Regions from separate parts of the Xylocopilactobacillus apicola genome, predicted to be linked through region 2. Evidence: riboswitches for the same ligand, from Rfam matches in the RefSeq annotation. Region 2 holds a riboswitch; the other holds the start of a gene.
The links. A riboswitch is a leader RNA that binds a small molecule or an ion and turns the genes downstream of it on or off. The one in region 2 is predicted to bind lysine.
Positions count from the first base shown of each region.

Region 1: it holds a riboswitch for lysine, as region 2 does, so the genes downstream of both, lysA (diaminopimelate decarboxylase) here and R8495_RS02025 (aspartate kinase) in region 2, are expected to answer to the same signal.

Region 1 covers NZ_AP026802.1:1,571,344-1,582,879, forward strand. The annotation lists gene R8495_RS07665 (beta-glucoside-specific PTS transporter subunit IIABC) at 1-68, opposite strand, end outside; gene R8495_RS07670 (PRD domain-containing protein) at 144-986, opposite strand; gene R8495_RS07675 (aspartate-semialdehyde dehydrogenase) at 1,142-2,194, opposite strand; gene R8495_RS07680 (aminotransferase class I/II-fold pyridoxal phosphate-dependent enzyme) at 2,194-3,384, opposite strand; gene dapB (4-hydroxy-tetrahydrodipicolinate reductase) at 3,403-4,173, opposite strand; gene dapA (4-hydroxy-tetrahydrodipicolinate synthase) at 4,170-5,066, opposite strand; gene R8495_RS07695 (N-acetyldiaminopimelate deacetylase) at 5,063-6,229, opposite strand; gene dapD (2,3,4,5-tetrahydropyridine-2,6-dicarboxylate N-acetyltransferase) at 6,232-6,939, opposite strand; gene lysA (diaminopimelate decarboxylase) at 6,942-8,252, opposite strand; lysine riboswitch at 8,348-8,525, opposite strand; gene R8495_RS07710 (MFS transporter) at 8,666-10,000, shown strand; gene R8495_RS07715 (MFS transporter) at 10,024-11,337, opposite strand; gene R8495_RS07720 (glycoside hydrolase family 1 protein) at 11,488-11,536, opposite strand, start outside.
Region 2 covers NZ_AP026802.1:389,644-401,179, reverse strand. The annotation lists gene R8495_RS02030 (glycosyltransferase family 2 protein) at 21-1,238, shown strand; lysine riboswitch at 1,286-1,461, shown strand; gene R8495_RS02025 (aspartate kinase) at 1,539-2,888, shown strand; gene dapF (diaminopimelate epimerase) at 2,892-3,836, shown strand; gene R8495_RS02015 (BspA family leucine-rich repeat surface protein) at 3,872-8,335, opposite strand; gene R8495_RS02010 (BspA family leucine-rich repeat surface protein) at 8,528-11,536, opposite strand, start outside.

The sequences.
Region 1 (11,536 bases), 1.1 Mb from region 2:
AAAGCTTGAACATTTTGTTCTCCTCCGACATATTCAAGAATTCTTGCGGCTAAATCTTTTTCTGACATTTTTTCCTCCTTAAAATTTCCGAACTTCTCGGAAAACAGGTTATGCCAGCCAAACTGTAACTATTCCTGGATAAATTAAACATTTAATAAACGTGCTAGATGCAAAGTAAGATATAGATACTCGTCTTCGCTTACCTTGGAATGGAATCTTTTTGCCAAATAATCGCCAATCTTTTTGCTGATTTGATATTCATCAGGATACTGATCAATAATCATTTTCATCAACGATTCATTAGTAGTTACTGCGGGAGCAACCTCGTCACTTACCAGACGTAAAACAAAATATCTTAAATGATCAATAAATCTTTGATAAGAAATTGATTGCAAGTCAATCTCTTTATCACTGCTAATTCTAATTAGCGAATTGACATCCTTAGACACTTTAAGCAGATCGACAGTAGTATCAATTGAACTAATATTTTCAATGTTATTGATGATATGAAGCGATATGAAAGCCGCTTCCGATTTAGGAAGTTTGATTTTACGTTTTGAATTGATCAAATCAACCACCGCTAAACCAACACGATAAATATCGGGATAGAAATTCCTAATCTCCCAATCTAGCGGACTTTTGATCTCCAATTTTTTTTCATAACGCTGTAAAGTAAAAACCAAATGGTCTAGTAAACCAAAGAATAACCCTTCGCCTGACTTTTCACCAACTTGTTGCTCAATAAATTTGGTCACTTCATACGTCAAATTCACATCGTCTTCATTTGCTTCACCCAATTCGCTAGCCATCTGTTTTAAGTTCCGGTGCCCGCTGGGCAAATACATTGTTTGAACATTTTGTTTATCAATCGGATCATCTGGGTGGACGCCAAAACCAATCCCTTTGCCAATCAAAACTCCCTCTAAGTTACCGGAAATTTCCGAAGCCAAGACAACATTATTATTGATTCTTCGTTTAACTTTCACATTAAGCTCATCTCCCCTTGCACTAAAAAAACCACAACTAAACCAAAGATTGTACTCTTTAGTTTAGTCATGGTTATGCCCAGAAAATCTGGTTACGATTCCATTACTTATTTAGTCTAGCATTTCTAGAAATCGTTTTCAAGTTTTTTAATAAACTACATTAACTGCTCTTTAACTAAGCATTCTGCTATTTCGACGGTATTACTAGCTGCGCCACGCAATAAATTATCAGCTACAATCCACATGTTAAAAGCACCTGGATTTTCAGCATCTGCGCGCAAACGTCCAACAAAAGTTTCCCGCTTACCCTGAGCATTAATCGGCTGCGGGTAAAGCTGCTCTTTAGGATCATCTTGTAGAACCAATCGCGGCGTCGCTGCAATTAATTCCTTAATTTCGTGAACGCTAGATTTCTCATCGTCAACTGTGAAGTAAACACTCTCACCGTGACCGACTGCGACAGGAACACGCACACATGTTGCTGTAACTTTGATCTCAGGAGCGTCCGCATCGTTTAACAAAATTTTCTTGGTTTCATGAATCATTTTCCATTCTTCATGAGTATAGCCATCCTCTTCAAAGACATCGATTTGAGGCAGCAAGTTAAAAGCTAGAGGATAGTGATGTTTCTGCCCTTTCGTCGGTAAAATTTCTGGGTGCATTGGTCGATCAGACAAATAATCTTTTGCTTCATCTCTCATTTCATTCCAGGCTGACTGTCCGGCTCCTGAAACTGCTTGATAAGTAGAGACAATAATTTGTTTTAAGCCCCACTTTTTGTATATCGGATTAAGTGCTGCAACCATTTGAATGGTCGAACAATTAGGATTAGCAATGATTCCGTGGTGATATTTGAGTTGTTTTTCGTTCACCCCTGGCACAACTAAAGGGACGGTCGGATCCATCCGAAAAGCACTAGTGTTATCAACACAGACTGCGCCTCTTTTTACTGCTTCTGGTAATAATTGTTTTGAAACAGCGCCGCCTGCCGATGATAAAACCAAGTCTACATCATCAAAAGATTCAGGAGATGCTTCTTCAACAATAATGGTTTGCCCTTTAAATTGAAGTTTTTTGCCAGCTGAGCGCTTAGATGCCAATAATTTAACTCGCTCAATTGGAATCTTGGAATCCGCCAATTCACTAATCAAGCGGCTTCCCACAGCGCCAGTTGCGCCAAGAATTGCAACTACATAACGATCTTTCATTATTGATTTACTTCCTTTGTAAGAAAATCTTTGATTCTCCGAACTGCTTCTTCAAGCTTTTCATCACTTGCTGCATACGAAAAACGAATATATCCTTCGCCGCCAGCACCAAATGAACTACCAGGAATACCTGCAACTTTACCCTTTTGAGCTAAATCTTCAGCAAAAGCCCAATCATCTGTACCATATTTAGCTGGAATTTTGACAAAAATATAAAAAGCGCCGTTACTCGGAACCGTTTCTAATCCTAAATCATTGAGCGCTTTTGTAATGTAATCGCGCCGTTTTTGATAAATTTTACTTGCTTCAACTGGGTCCTGGTCGCCATTTTCTAGCGCTTCAGTTGCTGCTGCCTGCGCTGGATTGCTAGGAGCTGTAACGAGAAATGCGTGCATTTCCATCACCCATTTAACTAATCCAGCCGGTCCTGCTAGATAACCGGCCCGATAACCAGTCATAGCGTGAGATTTCGACAATCCATTAACGATAATTGTTCGTTCAGGTAAATACTGAGCGATTGAAGTATGTGGCAAATCATAGACTAGTTCACTATAGATCTCGTCAGAAATCACCATCAAATTATGTTCTTTGATGATTGCTGCTAATTTCTCCAATTCTTCTGCTGAGTATTCACGCCCCGTTGGATTGGTCGGATAGTTTAAGATAATTGCTTTTGCCTGCGGATGTGCCGCCAAAGTCTCCTCCAACACTTCTGGAGTCAAAACAAAGTTAGTTGGCGCTGTATTAACAGAAACTAAGTTACTGCCAGTCAAATGAATAATTGGGAAATACAAGGCATAACTTGGAGTTGGAACAATGATATCATCACCCGGATGGAAGAAAGTCAGCATTGTAGCGGTCAGCGCTTCTGTCCCACCAATTGTCACCAAAACTTCAGTTTGCGGATCATAAGATAAATCAAGTTTACGTTTTAAAAAATTGCTAATTGCTGTTCGCAGGCGAAGCGTTCCTTCCTGATCTGAATAGTGAGAATCGTTATCCAAAATACTTTGAACCGCTGCTTTTTTAACGTGTTCGGGCGTATTTAGATCTGGTTCACCCAAAGTTAATTTCAAAATATCAGGAATTTTATTAACTTTTACGTCAAAATACCGAATTCCCGAAGGAGGAATATCTTTCAAACTATTTTCTTTTGAATAATTTACTAAATCTTTTGCTATTTCTGGCATTTCTTAACCACCTTTTCTTTATAATATTTTATCTAATCCAACAACTAACTCAGAAAGTTCTGACACGTGCTCAAGCGCAACTTTCACACCTTGCATAAACGATGCGCGGTCAAAAGAATCTTGGCGAATCGTTAAGGCTTCACCTGGTCCGCCAAACAAAACTTCTTCATGAGCAACATAACCTGGTAATCGCACTGAATGCACCTTCACGCCCTCATAATCAGCACCACGAGCTGCAACATGTGCAGCAGGTGCTAACGGTTTCTCTAACCGACTTTTTGCAATCAGTTGCGCCGTCGCAGCTGCAGTACCAGAAGGGGCATCTAATTTATCTTCGTGATGCATTTCAATGACTTCAGCATCCGGGAAATATTGTGCTGCCATTTGAACAAATTTCATTAGTAAGACCGCTGATAAGCCGAAGTTCGGCACGATAATGCCTCCCATCTGCTCTTTAGCAGCAATTTCTTGTAATTTGGAAATTTGCGTTTCAGTTAGTCCACTGGTACCAATAATCGGGCGATAGTGATGTTCTAAAGCAAATTTTGTATTATTAAAAACTGCTTGGGGCGTGGTAAAATCTAGCCAAATATCAGCAGCAAGTGTCAAATCTTTTAAATCGATAAATAATTTAGTTTCTGAGGATAATTTCTTCGCTGCTGGGCAATCTGCAGTCAAGTCCGGTGCTATGACGCCCGCTAGCTCGAAATCAGTTAGACTTTCAATTAAGTCTGCACATTTTTGCCCCATTGAACCAGTTATTCCAGCAATAATTACTCTTTTTGTCATTTAATCTCCTTAAGTTCCTTAACTCCAAGTGCTCTAGCTAACTGCTCAATTTCATTCTCAGCTAGATCAACAATTGGCAAGCGACAGCCGCCACTGGCAAACCCTTGCGCATTAAGGACCGCTTTGACTGGGGATGGCGAAGGATAAAGAAATAATCCTTGCATCTTCAAAATCAAGTCACGCTGGATCGCACCAGCCCAGTCCGCCCGTCCATCAGCTAAAGTATCGTACATTTTACGCATCTGCTCGCCATAAACATGGCTTGCTACCGAGATAACACCTTTTGCACCAATGGATTTCGCTGCTAAGGACTGCGGATCTTCGCCCGTATAGACCAAAAAATCATCCGGCGTCTTCTCAATTAATTCAGCAAGATCTTCAAGGCTTGTACACTGTTTAACTCCTTTAATCAAAGGATTTTGCGCCAATTCAATAATTGTCTCGTTAGAAATCGTGATTCCAGTGCGTCCTGGAATGTTATAAATCATCAGCGGTAAATCACATTCATCAGTAATTGCCTTAAAATGAGCCTTAATTCCTCTTTGATCAGGTTTATTGTAATAGGGTGCGACCACCAAAGCGAGATCGATTCCTTTAATATTACTAACTTCTTTTGTAAAACTAACGGTTTGAGCGGTGTTGTTGCTGCCCGTTCCCGCAATTACGGGAACCCGCCCTTGAACAATTTCGGCAAATTTTTCGTAGAGTTCCAACTTTTCTGCATGAGTTAAAGTTGCCCCTTCCCCGGTCGTACCACCAATTACAAACCCGCGGCTACCAGTTTTTAGCAGATGCTCAGTTAGATCTTGAAGACCTGAGTAATCAATTTTGTCATCAGCCGTAAATGGGGTAATGATTGCCGTTAAAATATCTGCTGCTTGAAAATCAGTCATTTTGTTCTCCTTTTTTGTTCCATTCGATTGTTAAAAAATCCAATAAATGCCTCAACGCCTGCTTTTATCGCTGCTTCTTTAGGAGTAAAGGCGGCCGAATGCAGCTGAGAGTCATCTTCGACTCCCAGCCAACACATTGTTCCTGGGATTTTAGAAAGTAGATATCCAAAATCTTCCCCGGTCATCGCTGGCTCGGTCTCAACATAGTTTAGATCAGGATTTTTACTAACATAATTGATAAATTGCTCAGTTAAAATCGGATCATTTTCTACCGGCAGATATCCGCCCTGATTTAATTCCACCTTGACTTCGGCATTAAAGCTGGTGGCGATCCCCGCAGCTACTTGCTTAATCCGCTCATCAATTTTTAAAATCATTTTCTGGGTCAAACCGCGAATCGTACCTTCTAAATGAGCTTTACCCGCAATCACGTTACGAATGGTTCCCGCCGACATTCTCCCAATTGTAATTACGCCGCCTTCAATTGGATTAATACTACGAGAAACAATCGTTTGAATTTGATTAATCAGCTGAGCTGCTGCAACTACCATATCATTAGCCTCTTGCGGATAAGCAGCGTGCCCACCTTTTCCAATCAGATCGATATTTACTTCTGTCGTTCCCGCAAAAAGCGTCCCTAAGCGACACCCAATTGTCCCTGCCTGTAAATCTGGCGTTACATGCAAAGCATAAATTTCATCCGGCCGCCATTTATCAGTAAAAACCTTCTGTTCGTAGGCAAGCTTCCCGCCGTTCTCGCTTTCTTCAGCTGGCTGAAAGAAAAATATCAAATTATCGAGCGGTTGATACTCGCTATAATAGCTCAAAATTCCAAGTGCTACTGTCATATGGAGGTCATGCCCACAAGCATGCATGACGCCAGGATTTTTAGAAGCATAAGCTAAACCAGTCTGCTCAGTGACCGGAAGTGCATCGATATCTGTCCGATAACCGATTGTTTTTGTAGGCTCGGATCCGATAACTCTTACTAAAAGCGCCGTCGGAAGTTCGGGAATTGTTTTGAGTTCTAAGTATTTTTGATTAAGCTTTCCAATAACTTCTAACAAGTAGCGATGCGTATCAAATTCTTTTAGTGCTAGTTCTGGATTTTGGTGAAGGTGTCGCCTAATTTCAATTAATTCATTTTCGGTCAACACAGCCATTTTTATAACTTCCTCAAATCGGTTTCAATCCCCGTTTTACTTGCAGTTTTTTCGTCGATCTTCTTGATCACACGGGCTGGAACCCCAGCTACAACAGTTTTAGGTGCTACATCTTCAGTCACTACGGCACCTGCTGCCACTACAGCTTCTGCTCCCACTTCTACACCTTCAAGCACAACAGCGTTAGCACCAATTAGCGCTCCTGCTCCGATTTTAACTGGCTTAGCTGATGCTGGTTCAATGACCCCAGCGATTACGGCACCTGCTCCGACGTGAGCATTAGCGCCAACTACCGCGCGTCCTCCGAGCACTGCATTCATATCAATCATCGCTTTTGCTCCAACTTCGGCCCCGATATTAATAACTGCCCCCATCATAATCACTGCGTTATTACCAATTGACACTTGATCTCTAATCAGCGCCCCCGGTTCAATTCGAGCGTTGATCGTCTTTAGATCCAGAAGCGGAACTGCTGAGTTGCGAGCCCAATTGTCTACTTCATAATCAGTAATGCGCGTTTCTTCCTTTAGAAAAGGTGCCAACTGAGCCCAATCGCCAAAAACCACGCCTGACGAGGCTTCAACAAATGTTTTAACTCCTTTGGGCCAAGTTAGATTTTTTAAATCGCCTTTCACATAAACCTTAACTGGCGTCTGTTTCTTGGCCGAACCAATAAATTTAATAATTTCTTCTGCGGACATTTCTTTCAAGATTAAAGCTCCTTTTCCAAAAAACAATCGTTACTAACCAAATCATCATAAGTTTCTCTTTTAACAACAATCTGAGCGTACCCATTTTCACAAAAAACAACGGACGGACGCGGCACTCGATTATAATTAGATGCCATACTATACCCGTAGGCCCCTGTTTTCAAAATGGCAATAATATCACCTGGCTTCGTAGCAGGAAGTGATTGCTCATCGATCAAGATATCGCCTGATTCACAATATCGACCTGCTAAATGAACCTTTTCGACGGACGCTGCTGTCGGGTTGTTTGCGAGAACTGCTTCATATTTTGCTTGATAAAGAGCGGGGCGAATATTATCCCCCATTCCACCATTAACTGTGAGGTAATCAGTCATCCCAGGCAAATTTTTGCGCGATCCCACCGTATATAAACTATATCCGGCTGCCCCCACAATTGAACGGCCTGGTTCAATCCAAATCTCAGGTACTTTTAAATTTAACTGATCGCACTGAGCCTTTACCTCATCAACGATGGCACCCACAAAAACGTCGGGTGCTAAAACTTCATCTTCTTCAGTGTATCTAATCCCAAACCCCCCGCCAAGATTAATAACTTTGGGTTGATAATGGTCTTGAGCGTTCCATTGATTAATGAGCTTAAACAAATTTGCAACTTCCATTTGAAAACCCGCAACAGCTGAGATCTGGGAACCAATATGGGCATGCAATCCGATTAACTCCATTTGTGGATTAGCCTGCACTTTTTTTAAAGCCGAATGAGCCTGACCCGTTGTTATATCAAAGCCAAACTTGCTATCGGCCTGACCTGTCTGAATATATTCATGTGTATGAGCACTAACGTTTGGAGTCAATCGTAACATGACGCGGATATTTTTGTCCTGTTCGGCCAACACTTCTGATAAAAGCTCAATTTCATAAAAATTATCGAGAATGATTACTCCCACTTGATGTTCAACGGCCATCTCTAACTCCGCACGTGTTTTATTATTACCGTGAAAACTAATCTTATCCATTGGGAAATTTGCTTTAATTGCGGTGTAAAGCTCTCCGCCGGAAACAACATCGATATGGGCCTTTTCTTGGGCTACAACCTGATACATCGCAATGGCACTGAAAGCTTTACTGGCATAACTCACAACAGCTGGAAATTTTCGTTTGGCAAAAGCTTCCTTGAAAGCTCGAATTTGTGAACGAATCTGCGAAACGTCATATGCCACAAGCGGCGTGCCATATTCTAAAGCCAACTTTAGTGCGTCAACTCCACCAATCACCAAGTGACCTTCTTTGTTGGTAAAATATTTTTCATTTTCCATAATGCTGCTCCCTACTAAAAAAGAGGACCCTTTTTTGCTGCAGCAATCGAAAAGAGTCCTCAAATATTTTTCGCTTAAATCTTGTTTTTTAAAAGTTCAACAAAAGCGCTCCGCAAATTTTTTTGCGACAGTCCGTAATTTATTCAACTACAGCCCAGCTAATTAACCAGTGCAGTGATTAACGCTTCGGCAGCCTTCCCTTTCGCCTGGATCATAGCTCTTGCACGAGCTCCCCAAATGTTACTGATGTTGGTTGCAACCTCTTCGATAACATGAATCATATTATTAAATGAACATTAAATCAAGTCTTTTTTGAATATTAATGCAAATTAATTTAGAAACAAAGTAAAGCTTCCAAAGAAACCGTTTTAACTATATAATGTAAGCGGTAATTACTTTTTTGGGGGTAAAAAATGTTTTCATTTCTAAAACCGGCACCTGATGCAAAAGTGAAGGTTGCACCAGATAAAGTTGCCAATACTTATAAATGGCGCCAAATCGGTGTACTTGTTTCAATCCTTCTTGGATATGCTGGCTACACGGTCATTCGCCAAGTTTTCACAATCCAGCAACACGATATTATGAAAGTGTACCATTTCTCTACCGGACAAATTGGGATGATCCTCTCCTGCTTTGGACTCGGGTATGGAATCTCCAAATTATTTATGGGAGCGCTTAGCGACAAAAGCGATAGCAATCGATATCTAGCGACTGGCCTATTTCTTTCTTCGCTGATAAATTTTGCTTTTGGTGCCACTCGAAATTTCTATATAATGTGTTTTTTGATGCTAATCATGTCAATCGCTCAAGGAATGGGAGCCGGTGCATGCCAGAGAATTATTCAACTTTGGTGGAGTAAGAAACGGCGGGGAATTGTTTTTGCAGTTTGGGGTACTTCAAAAAGCTTCGGCGCAATTCTTTGCGTTTCCTTAGTTCAATTAGCGGCGTATTTATTCTCCAACTCGATCTCGATGGTCTTTTATGCAACTGGTGTTGTTGGAGTGGTGATGAGTCTAATTGTTTGGTTTGCTGGCTGTGACCGACCTGCTGCTGTGGGATTACCTAGCATCACCGAATACGCCCACGAAGAAGTCGTACTCGACAACGGTGAAAAAAATAATAACGAATTGACTAAGATGAATATTTTCCAGATCATCACGCACTACATCATTAACAACAAATTGGTCTGGGCGGTTACTTTGACCTCAATGTGTTTATACGTGGTCAGCTACGGAATTAACACTTGGATTCCTAGTTATTTAACGCAATTTAAAGGCTTCTCGCCAACAACTGCTAAATGGTTAGTCGGAATTGTCGGCGTTGCAACGATTCCTGGCGGTATAATTAGTGGCGTTTTATCAGATTTATTTAAAAATCGTCGTGCTGCCGTCTGCGTCGTCGGAATTCTCGGAGTCATTGCCTGCTTAATTCCTTACCTGTTAAGCACCAATCACACAGTAATTATTGTTGTTTTAATTTTAATGATGAACTTTCTAAGCGCGCCGATCATGCTAGTCGGGCTAATCATCAACGAAGTCGTCCCTAAATTTGCAGTTGGAACTTCGACGGGATTTATGGGATTCTTCCAATATTTAGGCGGTGAAATTGCCGCAACTGCGCTAGTAGGTCTACTAGTTGACAAATACGGTTGGGGCGCCAACATCACTGTTTTGTTCGTGGCCTCAGCGCTTGCCTTATGTTTGTCCATTTACATCATGATTACCGAGCGAAAATTAGATCGATCCTAAGAGCCATCGCCGAATGGCTTTTTTTATTTGTGCCTTTTTGCACTCCAATGCATCACGCTGACCGCAACAATTAAAATCACTGCAAAAAAGGTCATGATAATCAACTGCTGGTGATAATTCGTGGTTAAAGTTACAATCAGCGACAAGCCAAAAGACGAGCCAATTTGTTGGGCCATATTTAAAGTCCCCGAAGCAGCTCCTGCAATCTGCTCGTTGGTTCTCGCTACACTTGAAATCGTTAACGGTCCCATGATTAATCCTTGACCTAGACCGGTGAGCACCAATGGAAGTAAAAGACCGATCACGTAACCATTTTGAACGGGCAGGAAAATTCCAATAAACATTCCGGAAGCAAAAATTACCGCACCAATCAAGGATAAAAATGTATGATCCCATTTTTGCGCCAATTTATTCACCATTGAGGCCGTTAGAAACTGCAAAAGCATTTGGGGCAAAAATCCAAATGCCGCCATTAACGGAGTCCAATTAAGCACTTGTTGCATTACTTGAGGCGTCAAAAACAAATAAGAAGTCATCGCCGCCGTATCAGTAAATCTTGCCAGATAAGCGCTAGTTCGCTCTGAATCTGCGAATAAGCTTAAAGGCATCAGCGGATGAGCAGTTCGTTTTTCCTGGAACAAAAACAAAATCAAGAAAATTACCGCAGCGATTAAGAACCAAACTCCCTGTGCTTTGAGATTAATTCCCGCAATCAGCGAGGTTAGGCCCAAAACCGAAAGAAGCGTGCCGCCCCAATCCATTTTCTGACTTACCGTTTTACTTTGAGGAATTTTCAAGGACGTCAAAACCGCCAGAACCAATCCGAGCGGAAAGTTTAAGAAAAATCCCCAACGCCAAGAGGCATAACTGGCAATTAAGCCGCCAATTACCAAACCGACACTAGCTCCAATCCCAGTAGTGGCGCCGTAATAAGCAATCGCCTGACTCCGCCTTTTGCCTTGATAATTGTCCATCAACAAAGCAAGCGTCGTTGGGGCTAAAATTGCTGATCCTAAACCTTGAGCTGCCCGAGCAGCAATAATCATTGGCCCGCTTTGAGCCAGACCAACTAATAACGAACAAATACTAAAAATAGAAATTCCAATTAGAAAAATTCTTTTTCGCCCGAAAATATCGCCCATCCGGCCACCAAAGATAATGAATCCGCCGAATGTTAAAGCGTAAGCATTGGAAACCCAAGCGGTCATTTGCGAATCCAAATGTAACTCTTGCGCAATTTTCAAACTGCTCGTAAAAACTATCGAATTATCCAACAAGATTAAAAAATAACTAACCAAAATAATTGGTAAAATAATTCCAAATTTCTTTTCTTTCAAACTTTTACTCCTTTTTTTATTAAAAGGCTCAACGCCTTTTCTAATACCTTAATGGCTTAGAGAAAGTTTGAAAATTACTTAATCGGAATTGTAGTATGTTTTAAACGCATGCAAAAATATATCAAAAAAGCCTCCCGAAAGAGGCCAATTTTATAGGTCATTGCCATTAGAACGAATAACTTTTTGATACCAAGCAAAA
Region 2 (11,536 bases):
TGTAATCGGAGGAACCAAAAATGGATCTAAGTATCATCATTATTAGTAATAATTGCCAAGATTATCTTAAAAAATGTTTAAATAGTATTTATCATCAAAATGGTGATTATGAAACTTTAACCAACGTCGAAGTTATCATTTCTGTTTTAAATAACCAGGAAATAACGTTTCAATGGATTGATGACCATAACAAATCCAAAATAAAAACTACAATTGTTACTGATCAGGCCAAAGATTTTAACCGTTCCCGCGCCAGAAACCTCGGACTCTCAAAGGCTATTGGCAAGAAAGTCCTTTTCCTAGATTGTGATGTGATGATCAATCCAGATTTTGTGAAAAACTTTCTGAAAAAAATCGACGATAACGTCATTGGCATCCACTATTTGTACGGCTACAAGGTTCAAAATGACGATGAATTAGCTGCCTTGATTAAAAGACCTAATCCATTCCAAAACCTTGACTTCTCTTGCAAAGATTTACTTGATTACCGTGAACCTGAATATGAATTACATACAGATGATGTAAACAAGTCCTTAACTCCATGGTCTTTTGCTTGGGGTAGTGTCTTATCCGTTAATCGTGAGACCGCTAATTCCATAAATGGATTCGACGAAAATTTTACTGATTGGGGAATTGAAGACACCGATTTCTCTCTTCGATTATTTAAATTGGGCCAAAAATTTGTTGTCGATCGTGATTCTTTTGGTCTTCATATTCCTCACGTTTCACAAGTCAACAGCCCTTCAACAACAAGTAACAAAAAACTTTTTTTCCAGAAATTTCCTAGCTTCGCAACAGAATTGACGCTTTTTTATCCCACTTTTCTGATTGATAAAATCGTGAGTGAAATAACTCAATGCTACTTGTTCAATACTAATTTAAATGACGAAATAATAAACGAAATTAATCAACAAATTGAACCTTTTCAAAAAAGTTTGGCCCTCGGAGTCCGTCTTGACTGTGAAGTTAAATCACTAAATTTCAATACTTTTTTTATTGTTGATCCTCATGAAAAGCGTTACAAAAAGCAGGTTTACAACAAAACGATTATCAATGCGGTCGGCTTATTATCAGATTATGCCGATAACGAATTCGATGTTGCCTACATTTTTGACTCTCTCCAGTTTTTACCTGCCACGATTTATCGAAAAATTTTGAACGAAATGTGGCGAATTTCTAAGAGGGTAATTGAAACTAAGCTAATTTCAAGCTTTGGCCCCTACCAAAAAACAATTTAATTTTAAAATAGGACTTGATTTAAAACTCAATTAATAATATGATTCATGGTATCAAAAGAGGTTGCAACCAACATTAGTAACCTGATGAGCTTGTGCAGGGCTTAGATTCAGGTCAAAGGGGCGGTTGCCGAAGCGTTAATCAATGCACTGATTAATTAGCTGGGTCGTAATTGAACAAGTTACGAACTGTCGCAGAAATATTTTGCGGAGCGCTTTGGGCAGATTAATTTTTAAATCCGGGCGTGAACTCTTTCGATTCAAAGGGTTCTTTTTTTTATTAATTTTAAGAAGAGGTTTTAAATGAAAGTTGTTAAATTCGGCGGAAGTTCGTTAGCATCCGGCGCCCAATTTCAAAAAGTCATCGAGATCATAAATGCAGATCCTGATCGACGCGTTGTCGTCGTATCTGCTCCGGGAAAGCGTAATGACGCTGACACCAAGGTGACAGATTTATTAATTAAATATGCCAAACACCCAGACCGCAAAACAATTGTCGAAGAAATCTGGGCGCGCTATCAAGAAATTGCTGATTTTTTCCAAGTTCCCGCAGAACTTCTGCAACCTTTAAAATCAGAATTAGAAAACTTGCCGCAGCAGAATTATTCAAATAGCGATTTCTTACTCGCGGCATTCAAAGCTCATGGTGAGAAAATTAATGCTCAGCTTTTGACAATCATCTTACAGGAACAAAATAAACCCGCTGAGTTTTTCGATCCTGAAAAATCAGGCCTCATCGTGACTAATAATCCGCATGACGCCCACGTCTTGCCCCAAACTTATGATCGGCTCGCAGATTTTCAAAACCCAAATAAAATTTTGGTCGTTCCTGGCTTCTATGGTCGAAGTGAGGACGGGGAAATCGCAACCTTCTCACGTGGTGGCTCTGATATTACTGGAGCAATCATGGCCAAAGGCCTGCACGCCGATTTATATGAGAACTTTACCGATGTGGATGCAGTATTTGCAGTTAATCCCCAGCTCGTCAAAAATCCAATTCCCATCAAGTTGATGACGTACCGTGAACTCAGAGAACTATCTTATACCGGTTTTTCTGTTTTTCACGACGAAGCTTTGATCCCGACAATTGAAGCGCAAATTCCTATCAATGTAAAAAATACCAATCATCCAGATTTACCGGGCACCCTCGTCGTCCCTGAAAAAGATTTTAAGCCTCAGCACACCATTACCGGAGTCGCAAGTTCTAAGCACTTTTCAGCACTTTACCTTCATCGTTACATGTTGAATAAAGAGGTCGGTTTTACGTTAAAACTTTTAGAAATTTTCTACAAATACAACATCTCGTACGAACACATGCCTTCAGGAATTGACGATTTGACAGTAATTTTTGATCAAAATCAATTCAATGGAGATCTCCGAGAACAAATGTGTGAGGAGATTCGCGCAACCCTTGGTCCCGATCGACTAGAATGGATCGATGACTACGCTATTATCATGGTCGTTGGCGAAGGCATGCGCAATAAAATCGGCGTCTTAAAGCGAATTGTCGATCCGCTGGCGCAAGCAAACATTGGAATTCACATGATCAACCAAGGCGCTTCCAGAATCTCAATTATGCTGGGAACCAAGCAGGCAGACGCCTCAACAGCTGTTAAGAAAATCTATCAACAATTTTTTGAATCAAAGGAGTAAAATATGGTCCAAATCCAAAAAGTTCATGGATCAGGAAATTCTTTTTTCCTGCTCGATCAAACTATCCTCAAGCAACCACTAACACAAACTCAACTAATCGACCTCGCTAAAGATTTAACCAGAAATGTTCTAGGCGGCGCTGATGGTCTCCTTGTCGTAAGTCCCAGCACTCATCCAGGCGCTTTAGGAAAAATGCAGGTAATTAACGCTGATGGTTCCATTGCTTCAATGTGCGGTAATGGATTGCGCACTGTAGCTCGCTATTTAGCCGACAAATTTCATGAGGATCAATTTCTAGTCGAGACCGCTAACGCCGATCTTCAAGTCAAAAAGGAACCTGACTGGGCACCTGATGTCCATTGCATGAGCGTGGAAATTAGCCCAGTTAGTTTTGAACGAACTACACTCCCTTTTGATAATCTCGACTGCGAGCAACTAATCAATGCCGAGGTCACCGATTTTGCGCCAGATCTTAAATTTAGTGCAATCGCCGTGCCAAATCCTCATCTAATTAGCTTTGTCGATCAAAATATACTAGATAGCGACCTGCTGAAAAATCTCGGCACCAAATTAAACAGCCCAAACCCTTACTTTCCAGAAGGTGTGAACGTCAATTTTGCCAAAATTATTGATGAACGGCACCTTTTCGTCCAAACTTTCGAGCGCGGCGTCGGATTTACGAACGCATGCGGGACTGGGATGTCAGCGACTAGCTTAGCTTTTGCACTGAACTATCCTGAATATGATGCTTTTAACAAACTCCTAACTATCACCAATCCGGGCGGTTTTGTTCAGACTCGCGTGCATAATGACGAGCAGCAATACTGGATGGAATTGATCGGAAACGCCACGATTACGCACATTCTTGACCTCGAACTGCCAAATTACCAGAAGATTAAAGTCCAGGAAACATCAGAAGACGCTGCGTACCAAAAATTTATTAAATAAAAAAATGCTGATCGAATTGATCAACACTTTTTTATTTAAGGTATTGAATTAACAAGCGTAAACGTAACGGTTCCCTGATATTGTCCAGCTTCAGGGATATCTGTCGCTCGAGCTTTAAAAAGAAGATTCCAATTTAAATTCAAAATATCTTGATAGCTACTGCCACCTGATCCACTATATATAGAGCACGCCGTCGCATTCAAAGGATAATTAATCCCCCCGCTTTGATAAATTAGCGGATTTCCCTTAATCACCTTTGTTGAAGCTGTTTTGCTTAATGGTCCCGCCTTAGCTTCCAGTCGCCAAGTTTTGCCACTGCGGTCATTACGATTATCAGTAATATTAATCGTTTGATTAGGACTCTTGTATTCATGATTTCTAATCGAACCTCGGTGATTTCCAAAATCTATATTAGTTGAAGCAGCAAGCGTCTGTCTGCCTAATTGATACCAGACGTAAGTTCGCTTATCCGTGCGGGTAGCCGAATCGGCAATTATTTGATTCGCTGAGCTCACCGCCCCTTTCGGGTCATGAGCTGATCCACCTGAACCGATTTCTTGCCATTTTGTATCAGTCGCGTAATAGTTCTTTTGAGGATTAGTGATATTATCGGGATCATCAAGTTTACTGATCTCGGTTCCTGCCCCTGGATCAACTAGCCCCACGGTTCCGTAACTAAAAGTTAACTTCGTATTAGGCCCAAGCGTTAACTTCCAAAGTTTCGGGGTATTTAGCAGCATGTTACCAACACTTCCAATATAACTATCCCATAATACATCAGGAACTTGGGTCAAATCAAAACTGCTTAAATCAAGCGTTGTAAGCGATAAACAGTCTTTAAACATTCTGTATATTCGCTGCACTTTAGAGGTGTTAAATCCACTCACATCAATTTTGACTAATTTTTCGCAATCTTCAAACATCCAATCCATCTTGGTAACGTTACTGGTATCAAATCCACTCACATCAAGCTTTGTGAGTGCACGACAATTATTAAACATTGCTTCCATTGAAGTCGCTTTTGATGTAATAAAATTTGTGAGGTCCAAAGCTTTTAATACAAAGCAAGCTTCAAAAGCTCGAGTAAAATCAGTCACATTTTTAGTGGTAAAATTGGCTCCCAACTTTAAATCCGTCATCGATGTACAGAAAAGAAAAGTTCCATCCATCGAAGTATTTTGCCCAGTATCAAAGCTAGTAAGATCCAAAGACTTTAAGCTTGTATTATGACTGAACATGTATTTCATACTGGTCATCTGACTTGTTTCGAAGTTCGTCAGCCCTTCGATTTCCACTAAATTATTGCAATCAGCAAACATACCACAAGCAGATCCTTTAATTGCAACTCCTGGTTTAATAACTGTTTTAGTAATTTGATCCCGATATTGATACCATGGCCAGATATTATATTGTTGGTCATGATTCCAAACATCAACTGTTGTACCAATTGAATCACCTGCTGCATCCAGATCATGCGGATAAATTGTCAAAACCCCGCTGTCATAAGTCCACCAAACGGTATCCCACACATAGGTTTCTTGGGGTGCACCATTTTTATATTTATCGACTAAGTCACTGGCCGTAATTGAAGATCCACGTGGTGCACTAACTGTACCACTGGCTACAGCTTGCCACTTAGTCGTTGGATTGGCGTTAGTATTGCCTGGTGCATCCATAATATTACTAATGTTTTCTGGAAATCTCGTGTTCGGTCCTAATGTTAGCTGAGATAGCTTGGTGGCTCCATCTAAAATGTAACGTGTCTGGAGAGCCGTGCGCATATCTAATTTACTCAAATCCAAAACTTCTAGGTTGCTACAATTTTGAAAAATCTGGCTAAAGTCTTGGGCTTGTGCTGTCCCAAGATTCTCCAGCCCAGCTACGGTCTTCAAGTTCGTCATCCCGCTAAACATATTTCTCAAAGACTTAGTGGTCACATCTGGATTAATTGAGATTTTCTCGACCTCAGTCCGCCTAGAATCCCATGGCCAATCAGCGGGACCGGTCGGATTCAAATCGATATTATGTTTATAAATGTTCAGGGTCTTTTGCGGATCGATGTACCACCAGTTTTGATACCAAACATACGTCCGACGGTCAGTCCGAGTTTGCGATTCGGTTAAAATTTCATTAGCAGTTTTCGTTGGACCCTTTGGATCGTGAACCGTTGCCCCTGGTGCTGTTCCCACTTCTTGCCAAAGCGGTACAGTCGCAAAGTAATCACCCGTTGGATCAGCGGGATCATTAATTACTGCACCAGATTTGGGATTCCCTAAGCCAATCGGATAAATAGCTGAAGGAATTATTTTCGTCTTGACCCCCAAGGTCAGTTGCCAGAGAGCTGTCGTACCATAAAACATATAGCCCATGTTCGTAACCGCCGAAGTATCAAAATTAGAAAGGTCAAGCTCTGGAATTTGGGTCGCACTTTGAAACATTGCGTGCATATTCCGAACTTTGCTGGTATTAAATGTTGAAACGTTTAGACTCTCAAGCGAGGTCGTCTGGTTAAACATAAACTTCATATCGGTCGCATTTGCCGTGTTGAAATTACTTAGGTCAAGGCTTTTCAATTTATAACAACGACAAAACATCGACATAAAACTCGTCGAACGGGACGTATCAAGGTTTGCTAAGCCCTCAATTGTTTCTAAATTAGTAAATTCATAGAAAAAGTGATCAAGCCGATCAGCCGTCGAAACCCCTGGTTTAATGACAGCTTTGGTAATGTTTCCCTTATACTGATTCCACGGCCACAGCCAGTACCATTCTGGCACATTACCATCCACGGCATATCCAATTGTATCGTTATAACTAAGTTCATGCTGGTAAATGGTTAAGGTTCCACTGTCGTACTTCCACCACAAGTATTCACTTAAATTAATATTTGTTGCTGTCGAAACATTATTATTGTTATCAACCGCCACAATGTGCAGGTATTTTCCAGCATGAGCAAGCCGCGTAAAATTCAGCGGCGTGCCTGGAGTCAAATTAAGATTAGTTACATTACCTGTTGCTGGATCCTTGTTCACCGCCGGTGTCGCTGCAGCACTATCATCAACACTATAGACATACCCTTTGATCCCGCTCATCACCGGGACTTTGATGATATCTGAATATTGAGAACCACTCGAAGTATCAGCTCGGTTACGATAATAGTAATCAGTTCCGTTATCTACCGCATCAATATTTAACGTTAAATTATCCTCCGACAGATTACTAGAACTCACCGTTGGAGCAATGGGAGCTGCCTGATCAGTAGCGGTAATATCTTTACCCGTCGTACCTGTATTAAGAGTTGAAGTATAGTAAATCATATTAAAAATAATCTGAGCTTCGGCAGAAGTACACTGCCCGCTTGAATGACCCGTCTGAATCTGCGCATAATTATTTTTTGAAACCAAGTACCAGTTGTTATCACCGATGTTTTGACCTGCCCCATCTTTAAGATAGGTAACAAAAGTATCCCCATCGCGCCAGTTCAGCGAATTTTCATCATACTTAAGCCAACGAATCGCACCTGAACCATACATATAATATGAGCACCAACTGTGCGACATCGGAACATCATAAATTTTCGTCGGATCCATCAAATATGGCTGTTTGGTCAATGATCCGGGAGTTGCGACTTTTATCTTAGTACTCCCGATCGGTCGATAAGAAGAAGAAACTTGTAATCCCAGCAATGGTGCAAAGCGATTAAAGTACGGATGAGAAGGCTCTCCTGGATATGGTAACCAGGTCACTGGATCATAATGAGCACCTTCAATTGTATCGTGCCCAAAAGTCACCGCTCTTCCCGTGTCACCAAAAGCTTTCGTAGCTTGATAGGATGCTTCATTTAAATCATAGTTATCATTCCAGTCGATCGCGCCAAAAAAAATGCTGTCATAAATGTAGGTGCCATCGGGATTTTTGAGCATTCCCGGATTATTGTTAAAAGCTCCAAAATCAACAGTCGTAATATCAAAGAGCCCCTGATCCACTGGTCCTGTTCCCGCAACATTCTGCATTTTCATCCAAGATTTAAACCATTGATAATAAGCAGCATTTCCGGGAGCAACATTTAAAATTTTAAAACGTTTACCATAATTGGTTCCAATATCAGTCGCACTAGTAAAGGAGTTGCTGGTATCGCGCTCAACATGATAGCCCCCACTGAGGTTGGGAGCCTGATTCCAAGTTAAATCAACTTCGTTACGATTATCAGTATCATTCCAGTAACTTTGCCCTGTCATCTGGTAAGCTCCTGTAGAAACCGTCGTAGAATTGTTAACTTGAGAGATGCCGCGGGGTTGAATCTTCAACAATCTGGTAGGATCACTGAACCCAGATCCACCCTGATTAGCTATTGTTTTTTTGCTATCACCAATTAATGATATTTGTGATGGAAAATCTGCTGCACGACTGCTTAATTTCTTTTGCTGATTATTAATCAAAAAAAACGCAAAACAAACTAAGGTTATACCTACAAATCCAAGCTTTCTCAATAGCTTCACTGTTCACCCCTTCTTGATTTAATTCTCTATTGCTATTATAACAAGCTTATTGACTTTTCAATATTACGATTCTTAAAATTAAATATCTAATTTTAAAAATTATAAGCTTCCCTGCTGAATTAAACAAAAAATCCCACTTGCTTAAATACAAATATAATTATCTATTTTAACTTGCGCTAAAGCTCCCCATTTCTAAGGTAGTGGATTAACTAATGTATAGGTTACTGTTGCCTTATACGTTCCAGCTGCAGGAATATCACTTGGATTTGCCTTGAAACGTATAAGAAAAGGAAAATTTTTGATTTCTTGATAACCACTAGTTGCTGTTCCGTTATAAAGTGTTCGCGCTGTTGCACTCAAATTTATCTTCATGTTGGAATTTACGTCGTGGTGATAAAGCGGATCACCGCTAATTACTTTTGTCGGATCCGTTGTATGCTTAAACGGTTTAGTCACTGCTGCCTCCACGCGCCATTGTTTGCCGCTGCGGTCATTACGATTATCAGTTATTTTCAAATTTTGAGACGCACTAACGTACTCTTTATTCTTTAAATGTCCCGCATAAGTTCCAAGATCAATGCTGCCAGGAGTAAACTCTAACGTTTGAATCCCATTTTGATCCCAAACGTAAATTCGATCGTCAGATCTTGTCTGAGACTCTCCTGCTATTTGAGCGGCAGTCTTAATTGCACCATTAGGCAGATGAGGACTCCCCGTCGCAACTTCTCTCCAAGTATTTCCTGTCGCATAATATACTGGAGTTGGATTAAAAATGTCATTAATAACTGTCCCTTGAGTTGGATTACCTAAAAATGTCAACGTCCCTAGTTTTGTATTTGCTCCTAACTTCAACTTCCACAGGCTGTTGGTTTTATTAAACATTTTTGTGGTATCAGCTGTGGTTTTTATATTAAAATTTGAAAGATCTAGTTCAGTTAAACTATAACTATTTTCAAATAAGTAAGAAAAATCGTTGACCTTGGAAACATTCAAATTACTTAAATCTAACGTGGTCAAACGCCGACATTCTGAAAAAGTCGATTGCATACTTGTTAACATGGGTGTTCTGAAGTTCGTAATATTTAGGGTAGTCAAATTATGACAGTTAAGAAACATCCAATCCATGTTAGTCGCTTTTGAAGTATTAAAACGGTCAACTTCCAGCTTTGTCAATTTGGAACAGCCACTAAACATCGCTTCAAATTGAGTTGCGTTACTTGTATCAAATTTACTTACATCAAGACTTGTTAATGACCCGCAGAATTCAAACATGCCACCAAAATCAACTACATTACTTGTTAAAAAATTTGGTCCAAATTTAACATTCGTGAGATTTGTACAACCACGAAGGAACCGATAGAAATTAATAACATTGGCGGTGTTAAATCCAGAAAGATCAAGTGTCGTCAAACTACTGCAATCTTGAAACATTCCCCTCATATCGATAACAGAACTCGTATCTAAACCTGCCAATCCTTGAATAGAAGTCAATGCTGTCATTCTGGCAAATAATTGGAACAATGATCCGGTTGCAGTTACTCCTGGATTTATTTTTACATTGTTAATTTGGCTTAAATATTGATCCCAAGGCCACTTGACGATTGTCGCTGTCCCACTACCAATAATTGTTGCATCTACATTTGAATTTAACTGATGCGGATAAATTGTCAAAGTTCCGGAATTATATTCCCACCACTGATAATAATCAGTTAATTTTACAGTCTTAGTAGCAGAAACATTGTTCGCACCATCAACTGCTACAACATGCAAATAATTACTTGCTAATCCATTTCGGTTAACTAGCAGTGTTGCTAAAGGATTTGAAGAAGACGTTGGATTTAAATTAATATTTGTTACTTCACCACTAGAATTTTTGACAACTGAAGGAGTTCCATTTGGATTAGAATCTAACGAATAAACATAGCCCTTTATCCCAGTAGAAAGCGGGACTCTAACCGTATCTGAATATGAAACTCCAGCAGAAGTATTAGCTTTTACTCGGTATTGATAAAAAGTCGCATTATCAGTAGTGCTGACTCCAAATCCTAATTGGTTTGAATTTTGATTTGTTAGATTAATCTGGGGTAAATTAGGTGCTGCCTGATCCAACACCGTATGATCTTCCCCTGAATTATTAGTATTTAATGCTCCGATATAGTAAATCATGTTTGCGATGACTTTTGCTTCATCTGGTGTACAAGCCCCTGTCGTATGGCCAGTTTGAATCATTGCGTAGTTATCTTTAGTCACCAAATAGTGATTGTTATCCCCAATAACTTGCCCATAGTTGTTACGCAAAGAATTGACAATCGTTCCATTGTAAGATGGATTCTTAAACGACATCCAACGAGTCGCACCGCTATTGTTTACAAAGAATTGCCCCGTAGTATGAGCCATTTTAATGTTATAAGTTGCGTTAGGATCCAATCGATAAGGATATTGAGTTAAAAAACCATCTTTTGTGATTTGAATTTGTGTACTTCCTACTAAATTTCTGCCACTCACTGTCATTCCTGAAGGTAATGCATCCCAAATAACAAAACCTAACTTACTAGCGAATTGTTTCATGTATGGGTGCAAACTCCTAGCGATTGTATCATGACCAAAAATAAGAGAGCGTCCAGTTTCAGCATAAGCTGCTACTGCTTGATAAGAAGAATAATTTAAATCTTGACCGCCGCTATCTTCCGAGCCGAAATACACACTGTGATACTTGTAGTTTCCTAATGAATCTTTTAAATATGAATTAGGATTTCTATTAAAATCTGATATCGAAACTGGAGTAACATTGATCAACCCCATTGAAACTGGTTGGCCACTATTAGGATCGAGTTGATCCATCCACCTCTTTAAGAAGTTGCTCGTCCCTGGGTAGACATTTAAAACTTCAACTCTCTGACCATAAGTCGTTGGCGGAACTGTCCAAGAATACCCATCAGTGGTCCGCTGGACAACGTACCCTTCCTTTACATTTGGTAGAGCATCCCAGTTTAACTTTACTGAACTCTGGTTTGAAACAAACTGACTTTCAGCTTTCAAACGAAAATTTCCTGGTGTAATTATTGTCGAAAGTTCTTGTGGTTGAATCTTCGACCTCGATTGGAGATGATTTTGCTCAATTTGTTCAAAAACGCGATTTCCAAATTCAAGATTGCTTTGTAAGCCTTTCATAGAAACATTTTCAGGAAACTCTGCCGCTTT